Methylosinus trichosporium OB3b: one gene and its partner. The protein of the gene in region 2 interacts with the protein of the main gene of each other region in a pairwise test. Links are inferred from orthologs where the notes say so. Each region holds a gene or a part of one and is shown on either strand. Other genes may lie near its edges. The genes, in order: kdsB and CQW49_RS13335.

The links.
Region 1: the proteins of CQW49_RS13335 (region 2) and kdsB interact in binary tests that used the Escherichia coli proteins (3 or more experiments, as listed by UniProt). The link is inferred for Methylosinus trichosporium OB3b from one-to-one orthologs.

Annotation. Positions count from the first base shown.
Region 1 is NZ_CP023737.1:993,554-1,000,015, reverse strand. The notes cover bases 3,707-6,462. They hold kdsB (3-deoxy-manno-octulosonate cytidylyltransferase), read right to left. Parts: upstream 5,601-6,462; coding sequence 4,812-5,600; downstream 3,707-4,811. Other genes in these bases: rpoD (RNA polymerase sigma factor RpoD), read right to left, coding at 5,705-6,462; CQW49_RS04790 (histidine phosphatase family protein), read right to left, coding at 4,179-4,811; CQW49_RS04795 (phosphocholine-specific phospholipase C), read right to left, coding at 3,707-4,070. In the rest of the region: mutY (A/G-specific adenine glycosylase), read right to left, coding at 1-574; CQW49_RS04805 (DUF721 domain-containing protein), read left to right, coding at 755-1,249; CQW49_RS04800 (hypothetical protein), read right to left, coding at 1,458-1,766; more of CQW49_RS04795, read right to left, coding at 1,986-3,706. UniProt on the Escherichia coli protein: Activates KDO (a required 8-carbon sugar) for incorporation into bacterial lipopolysaccharide in Gram-negative bacteria.
Region 2 is NZ_CP023737.1:2,781,515-2,787,953, reverse strand. What follows is about bases 3,707-6,439. They hold CQW49_RS13335 (TetR/AcrR family transcriptional regulator), read right to left. Parts: upstream 5,504-6,439; coding sequence 4,910-5,503; downstream 3,707-4,909. Other genes in these bases: CQW49_RS13330 (RCC1 domain-containing protein), read right to left, coding at 5,560-6,439; CQW49_RS13340 (NAD(P)/FAD-dependent oxidoreductase), read right to left, coding at 3,707-4,782. In the rest of the region: CQW49_RS13365 (glycosyltransferase family 2 protein), read right to left, coding at 1-480; CQW49_RS13360 (radical SAM family protein), read right to left, coding at 628-1,659; CQW49_RS13355 (S1 family peptidase), read left to right, coding at 2,005-2,733; CQW49_RS13350 (iron-sulfur cluster assembly scaffold protein), read right to left, coding at 2,684-3,163; CQW49_RS13345 (DUF1641 domain-containing protein), read right to left, coding at 3,160-3,567; more of CQW49_RS13340, read right to left, coding at 3,592-3,706. UniProt on the Escherichia coli protein: Involved in response to both electrophiles and reactive chlorine species (RCS). Represses the transcription of the nemRA-gloA operon by binding to the NemR box.

The DNA of each region.
Region 1 (6,462 bases), 1.8 Mb from region 2 along the record:
TCGCCCCGAGGTCCATCAGCGCTTGGGTGAAATCGCCGGCGCGCCGGCCGGGAAAGAGGCTCTGCGCCTGCTCGCGCAATTCGGCCTTGGCCTCGCGCGCCGGCCGCTCGATGGCGAAGAGCCGCGCGACGACGCGCTCGACATTGCCGTCGACGGCGACCACGGGCGCGTCATAGGCGATAGCGGCGATCGCCGCCGCCGTATAGGGACCGACGCCGGGCAGCGCCAGCAGCTCGCGCTGCTCGCGCGGAAAGGCGCCGCGCGCGGCGATCGCGCGCGCGCAGGCGTGGAGATTGCGCGCCCGCGCGTAATAGCCGAGGCCGGCCCAGGCCTTCATCACCTCCTCCTGCGGCGCGGCGGCCAGCGCCGCGACATCCGGCCAGCGGGCGAGAAAGGCGGCGAAATAGGGCTTCACGGCCTCCACCGTGGTCTGCTGCAGCATGATCTCGGAGAGCCAGACGGCGTAAGGGTCGGCGGTCTCGCCCGCGCGCGCGCGCCAGGGCAGGGCGCGCCGGCGCCGGTCGTACCAACGCAGCAGGGCGAGCGGATCGGGCTTGGCGGGGGCGCTTCGCATGAGATAACGTCCATAGAGCGCTTTCCGATCGAACGAAATCGTTCGATCGATCAGAATTCGCTCGAATGAAAAAATGCTAGAGCGCTTTCCGGTCGAACGAAATCGTTCGACCGATCAGAATTCGCTCGAAGGAAAGAATGCTGGAGCGACATCGCGTCCCCTGCCGCGAGGAACGAGCCAATGGCGGAGAAATACAGAGGATCTCGGACGCTCGGCGAGCTCGTCGACCGAGCGATCGATCCGCTGGCGGCGCGCCAGGGTTTCGGCGAGGCGGCGCTGATCCTGCGCTGGGAGGCGGTGGTGGGCGCGCGGCTCGCCGCCATTTGCGAGCCGATCAAGCTGCAATGGCCGCCGCGGGCGAAGAACCGCGCAGCCGAGAAGAAGGATGAGCCGGCGACGCTGATTCTGCGCGTCGAGCCGGGCTTTAGCCTCGACATCCAGCATATGGCCGGGTCGATCCTCGACCGGGTGAACACGCATCTGGGCTGGCGCTGCGTCGCGCGGCTGACGATGCGCCAGGAGCGGCTGACGGCGCGCCGCAAGGCGCCGCATCGCGCTCCCCTGGTCGACGCCGCGACGCGCGCGCGCGCAGCCGCGGTGACGGATGGCGTCGCCGACGAGGCGCTGCGCGCCGCGCTCACGCGCCTCGGCGAGCAGGCGCTGCGAGCGCGGTGACTTGCGGGCGCCCGGACCGCGAGCCTTCAGGCTCGCCCCTTTCACACCCAATAAAAATATCTCGATGTGAACCCGCGGAAGCTGCGGCCGTCATTGCGAGCGCAGCGAAGCATTTCAGAGCCGCGGGGCGACTTCTGGGTTGCTTCGTCGCTTCGCTTCTCGCAATGACGCCGCCCCGATCATCTCGGCTTCTCGTGATGCGGTAGAATTACTGCAGGATCCAATAAATATCCGGATTGCCGCGGATATGCGCCTTGACCACCCGCATGAAGAGCGGCGTCATCTCGATGACGACGTCGTCGCCCGCCAGCATCCGGCAGTCGTCGCTCTTGACGCCGCGCGCGAACAACTCCTGCGCGGCGGCGAGGTCGCCCAGATCGGTGAGCTCGACGAGGCGTCGCATATTGTCCCGGTCCTTGCAGGCGGCGAGGCCGGGAACCAGCGCCACTTGCGCCAGCGCGCTGGAAACGAAAAGCGGCGCGAGCGCCGTCAATGAGAGAAGGCGAACCCGTTTCATCTTCAAGTCTCCATCTCGAAAAAAGCTTTCGCCGGTCGAAATGAGCGAATCGGCTATCCTATCGTCGCTCATTCGCGACGAAAAAGCGCTCCGAAATGTCGCGTGGGGCAGGGGCCCGGCGCGTGCGCCGAACAAAGAAGAGGGCGGACGCCGTCTCCGGCGTCCGCCCTCTCGAATGCGAGGAGGGACGCGCGTCCCTCCGTCTCGTCCTTGCCCGCGTCAGGCGATGGCGGGGAAGCCGCTCCGGGCGAAAGCCGGATCGCTGGTGCTGACCTTGCCATTCTCCACATGGCCGGCGAGGCGACGCGCGAAGCCCCGATCGGAAGCGACCGAGATCGAGAGGTCGTACCAGCCATGGCTGGCGCCGAGCCGCCACAGCTTCACGACGCGCTCGGCCGGCGTGAGCAGCTTGCGGAAGGCGCCCGTCACGCCATAGGCGTCGGCGACCGATATCGAGACCGGGCCGAGGCCGCGGTTCACGATGGTCAGCTCGATCCCGACCTCCGGCTGCGTCACATATTTCGCGCTCACCTCGAGAGTGGCGCGGCTGGCCTCGGAGCCGCCCTTGAAGCGGCGGAAGAAGCCGTTGGGGCCGTGGACCGTGAAGGCGTAGTCCTTGCTCGTCTGGAATCTGAGGCCCGAGACCAGCGACTTGCCGGCCTCGACCGTATAGCTCCAGGGGCCGGCCGAGGCCTGCGCCGAGCGCACATGGAAGCAGGCGGCGGCGGCGCCGGTATTGACGAATTCGAATTTGAGCGAGGCGCGATCCGTGGTCAGGGAGCCCTTCGCATCCAGCTCATAGGGCAGGGGCCGGGCGTAACGCAGGCCGGGCTCCTGAACGGGGACGGCCTGATTGGCCGGCGGCACGGGCGTATAGCTCGGATGACGCTCGCGATCGCGCGGCCCGAAGCCCGTCGTCGACGGCAGGAAGACGACGCCGGTGAAGGTCTTCGAGAAATCGAAGGCGGAGGTCAGATCGCCGCAGACCGCGCGGCGCCAGGGCGAGATCTGCGTCTCGGCGACGCCGAAGCGCTTCTCGATGAAGCGAAGGACCGAAGTGTGGTCGAACACTTGCGAGCACACATAGCCGCCCTTGCTCCAGGGCGAGACGACGATCATGGGAACGCGTGCGCCGAGGCCATAGGGGCCGGCGGCGTAGGTCGAGCCGCCCGGATAGATTTCATTGGTCGTCGCGACGGTGGAGCGCCCCTGCGCCGATGTCGCCGGCGCGGTCGGCGGCACCACGTGATCGAAGAAGCCGTCGTTCTCGTCGTAATTGATGAGTAGAGCGGTCTTGCTCCACACATTCGCATTGGCGGTCAGAGCGTCGAGGACCTTCGAGATATACCAGGCGCCGAAATTCGACGGCCAGTTCGGATGCTCTGTGTAGGACTCGGGCGCGGCGATCCAGGAGACCTGCGGCAGCTTGTTGTGCAGCACATCGTCGCGCAGAATCTCGAACAGATTGCCGCTCGCGGAGATATTGGTGCCGCGCCGCGCCTTCTCATAGAGCGGCGAGCCCGGCAGCGCGTTCTGATATTGATGGAAGTAGAGCAGCGAGTTGTCGCCGTAATTGCCGATATAGGGATTGTCGCCCCAGCCCCACCAATGCTCGCCGTCGAGCCCCGCGCCGATATCCTGATAGACCTTCCAGGAGACGCCGGCCTGCTCCAAGAGCTCCGGATAGGTGCGCCAGTCGTAGCCGGCTTCCGAATTGTCGACGACCGGACCGCCATTGGCGCCATCGTTGCCGTCCCAGCCGCTCCACAGATAATAACGATTGGGGTCGGTCGCGCCCATCACCGAGCAATGATAGGCGTCGCAGATGGTGAAGGCTTCCGCCAGAGCGAAGTGGAACGGAAGGTCGCCGCGCGACAGATGCGCCATGGTGTGGCGGCCCTTGGCCGGGACCCATTGGTCATATTTGCCGTTGTTCCAGGCCTGATGCGCATCCGGCCAGTTATGCGGCGTGCCTTCGAGGAACTTGTCGCCGAGCGGACGCGTGTCGGGCCGGAACGGCAGCACCTCGCCGGCGCCATCGGGCTGGCGCCACACCGGCTTGCCATTGGGCAGCAGCACCGGACGCGGATCGCCGAAGCCGCGCACGCCGCGCAGCGTGCCGAAGTAATGATCGAAGGAGCGGTTCTCCTGCGTCAGCACGACGATATGCTCGATGTCGTTGATCGTGCCGGTCGCGGCATTCGCCGGAATCGCCAGCGCGCGCTCGATGCTCTGTGAAAACGCCGTGGCGAGAGTGGCGCCGCCGACGAGGCGCAAGAAATCGCGACGATCTGGAGTTGTCATGGTTGTCAGGCCCCTTTTGGTTTCCCCGGGAGGCCGAATAAGCCGCACGCGCTACATAGCGGTGACGTTCCTGTTCAAGGATGATGACAGTCGCAAACGAGCGAGCCTTCAAGCTCGCTCTCCCGACGCGAGCTCGCTCGGCCGCGCATTCCACAGCGCGATGGAGAATCCCTGCGCGTCGGTCTCGACGATCGACAGGCTTCCCGTCCGCATCTTCGCGTCTCGCCGCGCGAGTCCGTAGATCTCGCCGAAGCATCGCAGCACGCCGCCGCTGGAGACGAGCATGATCGTGTCGCCGTCCGTATGAGCCGCGCGCAGCGACGCGAGCAGGCCCTCCAAGCGCGCGCGCAATTGCGCTTCATCGGGCGACCAGCCGGCGCCCTGCGGCCAAATTCCATCCCGCTCCCATGCGTCGACTTCCGGCGCGCCGCGCAGCGAACGAATCTCGTCCGAGGTGAGGCCCTCCCAGGCGCCGTAATCGATCTCGATCAGCCGCGGCTCGATCTCGATCGACGCCGGCGCAAAGCCGGCGGCGGCGAGCGCGGCGCTCTCGCGTGTGCGCGTGAGCGGCCCCGCGATAATGCGCGCAGGATGGACATGCATCGCGGCGAGCGCGCGGCCGACCGCCTCGGCCTGCTCGCGGCCTGACGCGACGAGCGCAGGATCGCTTCGCGCGCCGATCCAGCGCACGGCGTCGCCGGGACCAAAAGTGTTTCCGTGCCGCGCGAGGATCAGCCGCATTCAGCGGCGCCCGGCGACGAGCTCGCCCTCGGCGGCGATCAGCGCCTCGACGAGCGCGACATCCTCGCGCGTGTCGACGGAGGCGTGCGTTCGGCCCTGATAGTCGATGAGCACGATGCGGATGCGCATCCCATTCTCGAGCGCGCGCAGCTGCTCGAGACCCTCGGCGCGCTCGAGCGGCGTCGGCGCGGCGCGCGCGTATTTGTCGAGCCCGGCGCGCCGAAAGCCATAGAGGCCGATATGGCGGTGAACCGGCGCGGCGGCGTCGCGGCCCGGAAATGGAATGACGCTCTTGGAAAAATACAGCGCGTTGGCGTTGCGGTCGAAGACGACCGTGGTTCCGCTCGTCGGCGAGATCTGCTTATGCGCGATGAAGTCGCCGAGCGCGCGCGCGTCGAGCCGGATCGCCGGCGTCGCCATGTCGATGTCGGGATCGGTCTCGAGCGCGTCGATCAGCGCGTCGAGCACCCAGGGCGGCGTCAGCACGGCGTCGCCCTGCAATCCGATGATGATTTCCGCCTCGAGGCCGAGCGTCGCCGCGGCTTCATGCACGCGCTCCGTGCCATTGCGGCAGCTGCCCGAGGTGAGCACGGCCTCCGCGCCGAAGCCGGCGGCATGGGCGAGAACGCGCTCGTCCTCGCTGGCGATCACGACGCGCGAGCAGAAGCGCGCGGCGCGGGCGATGCGCCACACGCGCTCCAGCATCGACATGCCGGCGATCATCTGCAGCGGCTTGCCGGGAAAGCGGGAGGAGCCGTAGCGCGCCGGAATGATGATCGCTGCGGACATGTCTCGTCTCAAAAAGAAGCGAGCCTGAAGGCTCGCGGTCCAGACAAGGGGGTTCTGGACCGCGAGCCTTCAGGCTCGCAATTCGCGCAAAGCGCGTCGCTTCGTCAATTGTCCAGGAAGCTCCTGAGCTTCCGCGACCGGCTCGGATGCTTCAGCTTGCGCAGAGCTTTCGCCTCGATCTGGCGAATGCGCTCTCTCGTCACCGAGAACTGCTGGCCGACTTCCTCGAGCGTATGGTCGGTGTTCATGCCGATGCCGAAGCGCATGCGCAGCACGCGCTCCTCGCGCGGCGTCAGCGACGCCAGCACGCGGGTCGTCGTCTCGCGCAGATTGGACTGGATCGCCGCCTCGATCGGCAGGATGGCGTTCTTGTCCTCGATGAAATCGCCGAGATGCGAATCCTCCTCGTCGCCGATCGGCGTCTCGAGGCTGATCGGCTCCTTGGCGATCTTCAGCACCTTGCGCACCTTCTCGAGCGGCATGGCGAGCTTCTCGGACAATTCCTCCGGCGTCGGCTCGCGGCCGATCTCGTGCAGCATCTGCCGCGAGGTGCGCACGATCTTGTTGATCGTCTCGATCATATGCACCGGAATGCGAATCGTGCGCGCCTGGTCCGCGATGGAGCGGGTGATCGCCTGGCGAATCCACCAGGTGGCGTAGGTCGAGAATTTATAGCCGCGGCGATATTCGAATTTGTCGACCGCCTTCATCAGGCCGATATTGCCTTCCTGAATGAGGTCGAGGAACTGCAGGCCGCGGTTCGTATATTTCTTGGCGATCGAGATCACGAGGCGGAGGTTCGCCTCGACCATCTCCTTCTTCGCCTGCCGCGCCTCGCGCTCGCCCTTCTGCACCATCTGGA
Region 2 (6,439 bases):
CCCGCGATGGACGAGCGTGGGATCCGCAGGTCGGCTCGCGAAATGGCCCGCGAGATAGCGTGAGGTCGAACAGATGAGCCGCTCGTCCCGCAGGGTGAAACAATCACAACAGGTCATTCCTACTGGCGTGCGCAAGCAGAAATGCGCCGCGAGATGAGCGGCGACGAACTCCTCGGTGATCAGGTCGTCTGCGTCGAGAAAGACGATGTATTGGCCACTGGCGCGCGCGAGGCCCGCTAGACAAGACGCAGATTGGCCGCCATTCGTCTGCTGGCGGATGACGATCAGCTCGGGCCACTCGCGAACCGCTGTATCGAGAGCCTCGTGGCTGCAGTCGGTGGAGCAATCGTCGACAACGATGCATTCCAAATGCGGATAGGTCTGTTGCCGGACGGCGTTCAATGCCTGAGGGAGAAACCGCCCGTAATTGTAATTGGTCACGATGATGGAAACGATCGGCAGACGGTAGGCTGCAGTCATCGGCCTCTTCCGGAGCTTGATGTGATAAGGCGGCGCTCGGCCGAGATTTCGACGGGACCCGACACGGCTACTGCCGAAATCTTCTGAGACGACGAGCCGGCCTCTCGCGTCGGCGCGCCGCCGCAAGAGTCCGGCTCGAAGAAACGGTTATTTTCGGGACTTGGCCGTGTTCCACAATCGTGTGCCTGCTCGGGTGAGGCCGATCGTACAGAGAAATTTGGCGAACTCGAGCTCGACATTGGGCCGCGCGAAAAGGGGTCGGCTCGGCTTCCGCGGCGCTGCTTCAGGAGTCTCGACCGGCGCCGACCGCTTCACGACGCCCGTGGCGGAGCCATTCCCCTCGGCGCGAAGCATGGGAGAATATTCGGTCACCCTTTGTCGGCCGAGGAAATGTGCGTCGTCCTGGTCCAGTGCGATGATCGAGCGTTTCTTGCGCAGCGAACTCTCCGCTATGTCGGCGTTGCTCACAGTAAAAGTGTCGATCTCCTCGCAATCCATATGGCCGACGACCTTGGCCGGCACGCCGCAGCCCGGGCAGAAGCGCGCAACCTGATCGGCGAAAGTGGAAATGTCGCGACGCCACCAGCCGGGCGTCACTTCGACACCAAAATCGGTTCCCCGCGCGAGATCGAAAGAGGCGGCGACCTCACAGAAATAAGCCTTGAGCCGCCCTCTGTTCTCGACGATCGACGCCGACCACTCATGGTTGATGTCGCAGCGCCCGATTCGTCGCCACATCTCCTCGTCGTCGAAGAGATCTTTCAGCGCCGTCAGCAGTGGCGCGTGGGACGAATGGCCGCCATGATACCAAGCGCCATCGCGCAAAGGCTCGAGCGATTTGATCCCACGCTCGACGCCATGCGGATTGAGATTGAAGACGCCGAAAGTCTTTTTCGCGAGATCGGCGAAGCTGAAGATATTGTTGGTCCAGAGTCCGCGTCGCTCCTTCTGCGGAATCTCCTCGACGAAAATGGCGCAGATCTCTTCGAAGCTCCGGTGCATCGCCGGATTGCCGCCGATGACCGCGATGATTCCAGGATAATCGGCGAGACTGCGCACGGCGAGGCGAAAGTTCTCGAGCGACATGTCCCAGAACCGGTCCTGATTGACGAGCAGCCGCGTGCAGTTCGAGCAGGCGAGATCGCATTTGTTGGTGATATCGATGCAGATTATCCCCATTTCATGGGGACTTCGCATATTCGCCATTGCATTCTGGCGGAGAACTTCGGTAGATGCTCTCATACGCCGCACGCTCCGTTCGTTATCCGCCGAGATTATCGCGTTCGAACGTTGTCGAAGAAGATCATTTGATGAAAATGATCGAGCGCAGAGGCGCCGCAACATCGAACAGTTAACATTGATCCGTCGTTCGACCCGAGCCGGGACGCGCCTATTTATAGATGGCGCCGGCTCTCTACCGCAGACCGTAACGCAAATCAAGGCGTAGCTCGCGGTCTGTCGCAGCGAGCGGCCTGCCGAGCCGCGCGCGAGCGGCAAGTTCTTCGGGGAGAGAGGAAACCGCCGATGATCGAACCGCTGCTGCTCACCACCGCCCGGCTCTGCACCTTCGACGGACAGGCGCCGCTGACCAATGCGAGCAGCTTCTTCTTCGAGCGCGACGAGCGTCTGTTCCTGGTGACGAGCCGCCATGTGCTGAAGGATGCGGCGAGCGGGCACCAGCCCGACCGAATCGAGATCGAGCTGCATGTCGACGCCGAGAATATGGCCAAGTCGACGGGCTTCTCCATTCCGCTCTATGAGGACGGCAAGAGCGTCTGGCGTCAGGCCGTCGACGCCGCCGGCGAGGTCGATGTCGCGGCGATCGAGATCGAGCGGGGAAAGCTGCCGGAGCCGACCGTCTATCGCGCCTTCACGCCCGCGCATCTGCCGGGCGGCTTCGATCAGGTCGAGATCGGCTCCTCGCTGCTGATCGTCGGCTTTCCGCTCGGCTTTCACGACACGCTGCATCACATGCCGGTGGCGCGCCAGGGCGTCGTCGCCTCCTCCTTCGGCCTGCGCTTCCAGGGCCAGGGCTATTTCCTCAGCGATGCGCGCACCCATCGCGGCGCCAGCGGCGCGCCGGTGGTGGCGCGCATTCCGGCTCTGGAGAGCTGCCAGGGCGATCTGCCGTGGACGCTGCTCGGCGTCCATTCGGCGCGGCTCGACGTCGGCCGCGACCTGCAGCAGGACGAGGCGCTCGGCCTCAACTGCGCGTGGTATGCGGATATTCTGCTGACATTGACGGAAGGCTGAGCCGCGCCGCGGCCTCCGTGAGCGCGTGAAAGGGCAGCAGGATCGAGCCGTGGCGGGACGGGAAGCCGCGCGCCGCGACGAACATGTCGAGCGCGCGCCATCGCTCTTCGAAACGCGCGTCCTCGCCGGCGAGCAGCGCGGCGAGCGCGCGCCCGGCCGCGAGCGCGTCCTCGAAGCGCTCGCCGACGGCCTGCGCCGCCACCACGGCTGTCGACGCCATGCCCAGAGTGCAGGCGCGCGCCCGATAGCCGAGCGCAGCGATGCGATCTCGCTCTCGCCTCACGTCGAGTGTCAGCGTGCTGCCACAGGCCGGGCTCGTTCGGCTGACGGTGAGATCGGCGGGCGCGAGCCGAACATCGTCGCGCACCCGCCTCGCCCAGCCGCGCACGCGCTCCTCATAGAGCGCCTGCAGCGCGCGATCGTCGGTCATGCCTCGGCGTCGTCGCGCTGTCCGCGCCCCAGCGCGGCGAGGAAGAGCAGCGCGAAATGCAGGCCGCGGCGCACATCCTCGTCGCCGGCCGTCCGCAGCAGGCCGATCAGCGAAGGCGTCGGCTTCGTCGCCGCTTCATTGGCGGCGAAACGCGCGGCGTTGCCGAGCGTCCAGGCGGCGCCGATCGCCTCCTCATAGGCCTTCATCAGCTTTTCGATCATGGCGTCGTCGGCCATATCGACCCCGTCCGAGACGAGGGAGAGAAGATCGACGATATTGTGGAAGCGCCGTCCCTGCAGAAGCGGCGACGCCTTTTCGAGAAGCTCGGACACGCCGCGCGCGGTTTCGTCCGACATGCGGGTTGCGCGCTCGACCGGCGCAGCTTGAAGATTGGTCGCGTTCATTGCTCATCCCTCCGATCGATTGCTTCAGATCACGCCGCGGGCGACGGACCAGTAGATTCCGCGGTTGAACGCCTTGCGCAGCAGGCCGCCGAGCTTCGTCGGCGGGGTCGGATGAACGTCCTCGTCATAGTCGTACCAGAGCGGCATCCCCATCTCGAGGCCCATTTGCGCGACCGCCTGAACCTTGCCGTGATAGGCGTCGACGGTGCGGCCGAGGCGAATGTCGCCGGCGATGTTGTTGGCGATGACCGGGCATTGGTTGTGGCAGGAGCCGCCGGCCTTGCTGATCGGCAGATCGACCGTGTCGCCCATCACATAGACGTTGGGATGGCCTTCGAGCTGCAGCGTGCGGCGGTTCGTCGGCAGCCAGCCTTCGCCATTGACCGCCTGCGACGCGCCGCTGGCGATCACCGCATCGACCGCGCGGATCGGCGGCGTGCACATCAGCAGGTCGAAACCTTCCTCGCGTCCTTCCTCGGAGCGTGCGACCTTGCGGTCCGCGTCCACGGATTCGAGCGTGAAGCCGCGCTGGAACTTGATTCCCTTGCTCTCGAACACCGAAGGCAGGACCTCGCAGACCTCCTGTTGCAGGAAGAGGCAATTGCGCAAGAGCTGCGAGACGGTCGGATAGGTGTAGACGATCTCCACCGCGTCGCGCACGCCCTTGCGGCGCAGATATTCGTCGAGCATCAGCGTCGTCTCGATCGGCGCGATGCCGCACTGATGCGGGACATTCGGAGTCTTGGGGAAGTTGACCGTGATGAAGATGCGGCCCTTCTCGAAGCCGCGCAATTTGTCGGCGAGGCGGCGCGCCGGCTCGTATTGGTAGAAATAATCGCCCGTCTCCTTCAGCCCGGGAATGCGCTCGGGCGCCGGCAGGCAGCCGGTGGAGACGACGATATAATCATAGCCGATCTTGCGGCCGCTGCGCGTCGTCACGCTCGATCCGGCGAAATCGAAACGCTCGACCTTGTCGACGAGGAACTCGATCTCGGGACGCAGCAGCGAGCGCTGCTTGCGGCGCAGCTCGCCCTCGAAGAACATGTCGAAGGCGACATACATGAAAGCCGGCTTGTAATAATGCCAGGGCGAGTCCGACAGCATCGTCACCCGGACCGCGCCGCGCGCGATCTCCGGATAGAGCTTGGCGACGATGCTGTTGACGGTCATGGTTCCGCCGACGCCGCCGCCGACGACGAGTATGTGCTTCGTCATTGCTTCCTCCCTTGTCCGCGCAGCTTCGCGCGCGCGGTTTTGCGTTCGCCGAGCCATTGGTCGGCGTTGGTCGTCTCGTGCTCGGCCTCGCGTTAAATGACCGGTCGTCTCGTTTGGGGGTAAAAAATCACGCGCGGAAATAGCCGTCGAGCAGCATGTCGCGGAACTGGACGAGCGGGCGAACCGACCGCTCGATCTTCATGCGCAGAAGCGCCCCCTGCCAGGAGTCGACGAGCACATCGGCCATCTCCTTGGCGTCGAGATCCTTGCGGAAGCGCCCTTCCTCCTGGCCCCGCGCCAGGCCCTCGCGCAGCTTGTCGCGATAGCGGCGCACCGCCTCGCGCAAGGAGGTCTGGCAGAGGTCGCTGGTCTCGCCGATCTCGCCCATGAGATTGCCGAGAAGGCAGCCGCCTTTGAAGTCGCGCCGCTCCGTCTCGGCAATGAGATCGTCGAAATAGGCGCGGAGCGCGGCGTCGGCGGAACGACCCGCCTGCCCGAGATGCGCGTCGAGCCGCTGGATGAACGGCTCGATATAATGCGCGACGACCTCGGCGCTGAAGGCTTCCTTGCTCGGGAAGTAATTGTAGAACGAGCCTTTCGGCACGCCGACGGCCTGCACCAGCTCGGTGAGGCCGGTGCCGTGATAGCCCTGCTCCATCAGCAGGGCGACCCCCTGATCGAGCAGCTTGCGCCTGATGTCGTTGACGTCTCTTCGGCTCATGCTCTTTTTATACGACCGATCGTCTTAAACCGCAAGCAGGCGTCATTCGGCTCCGCTCATTTGAGCCGCATCGGCAGCGGAGTGGATTGCGAAGGCGCATGAGCCGCGTCGCCGAGATAGTTCGCGCGCAGAGCATGGAGCCCGTTTCCGAGCGTCGATGTGGTGAGCCGGGCGCGGGTGCGCAGCAGGGCGGAGAGGCCCTTCGCCGGGACGGGGAGAGGCTGGTTCGTCACGCCGCCGTCGCCAATCTCGCCGACCTCGTTATAACCCCAGCATTTCACCGCCCGCGTCGACAGCAGCGCGCAGGAAAAGTCGAAGCCGGCGGCGATCGCGACCGCGGCGGCGCCGAGGTTCAGGACGGGCGTCGGGATCGTGCGATCTGTGGTCGTTCCGTCGCCGAGCTGGCCATATTGGTTATAGCCCCAGCAGCGCACGCCGCCGTCGCGCAGCAGCGCGCAATCATGCCCGCTTCCAGACGAGATTGCGACGACGCCGCTCGACAGGCCAGCGACCGGCGTCGGGGCGCCGGCGTTCCATGCCGGCCCCCAGCATTGGACGGCGCCGGCCTTGGTGAGAGCGCAGTCATGATAGGAGCCCGCCGTCAATGCGACGACCCCGCTGCCGAGCTTGGCGACCGGCGTGGGAACCTTGCCGAACCCCTGGCCCCAGCACAGCACCGCGCCCGCATTCGTCAGGCCGCAGCTGTGAGAAGCGCCGCCCGCCACATCCGTATAGATTTCGGCAGGGCCGCCAACCCGCGTCGGCGGAGCGAATGTTTCCAAGTCGACGCCGTTGCCGATCTGGCCCTCGACGTTGCGGCCCCAGCAGAAAATCGCGCCGGCCTCGGTCACAGCGCAGCTGTGATATGATCCGGATGCGATCGCGATGACGCCGCTCGAAAGGCCGGGAACCGGAGTGGGAGCAGGCTGCGCCCGG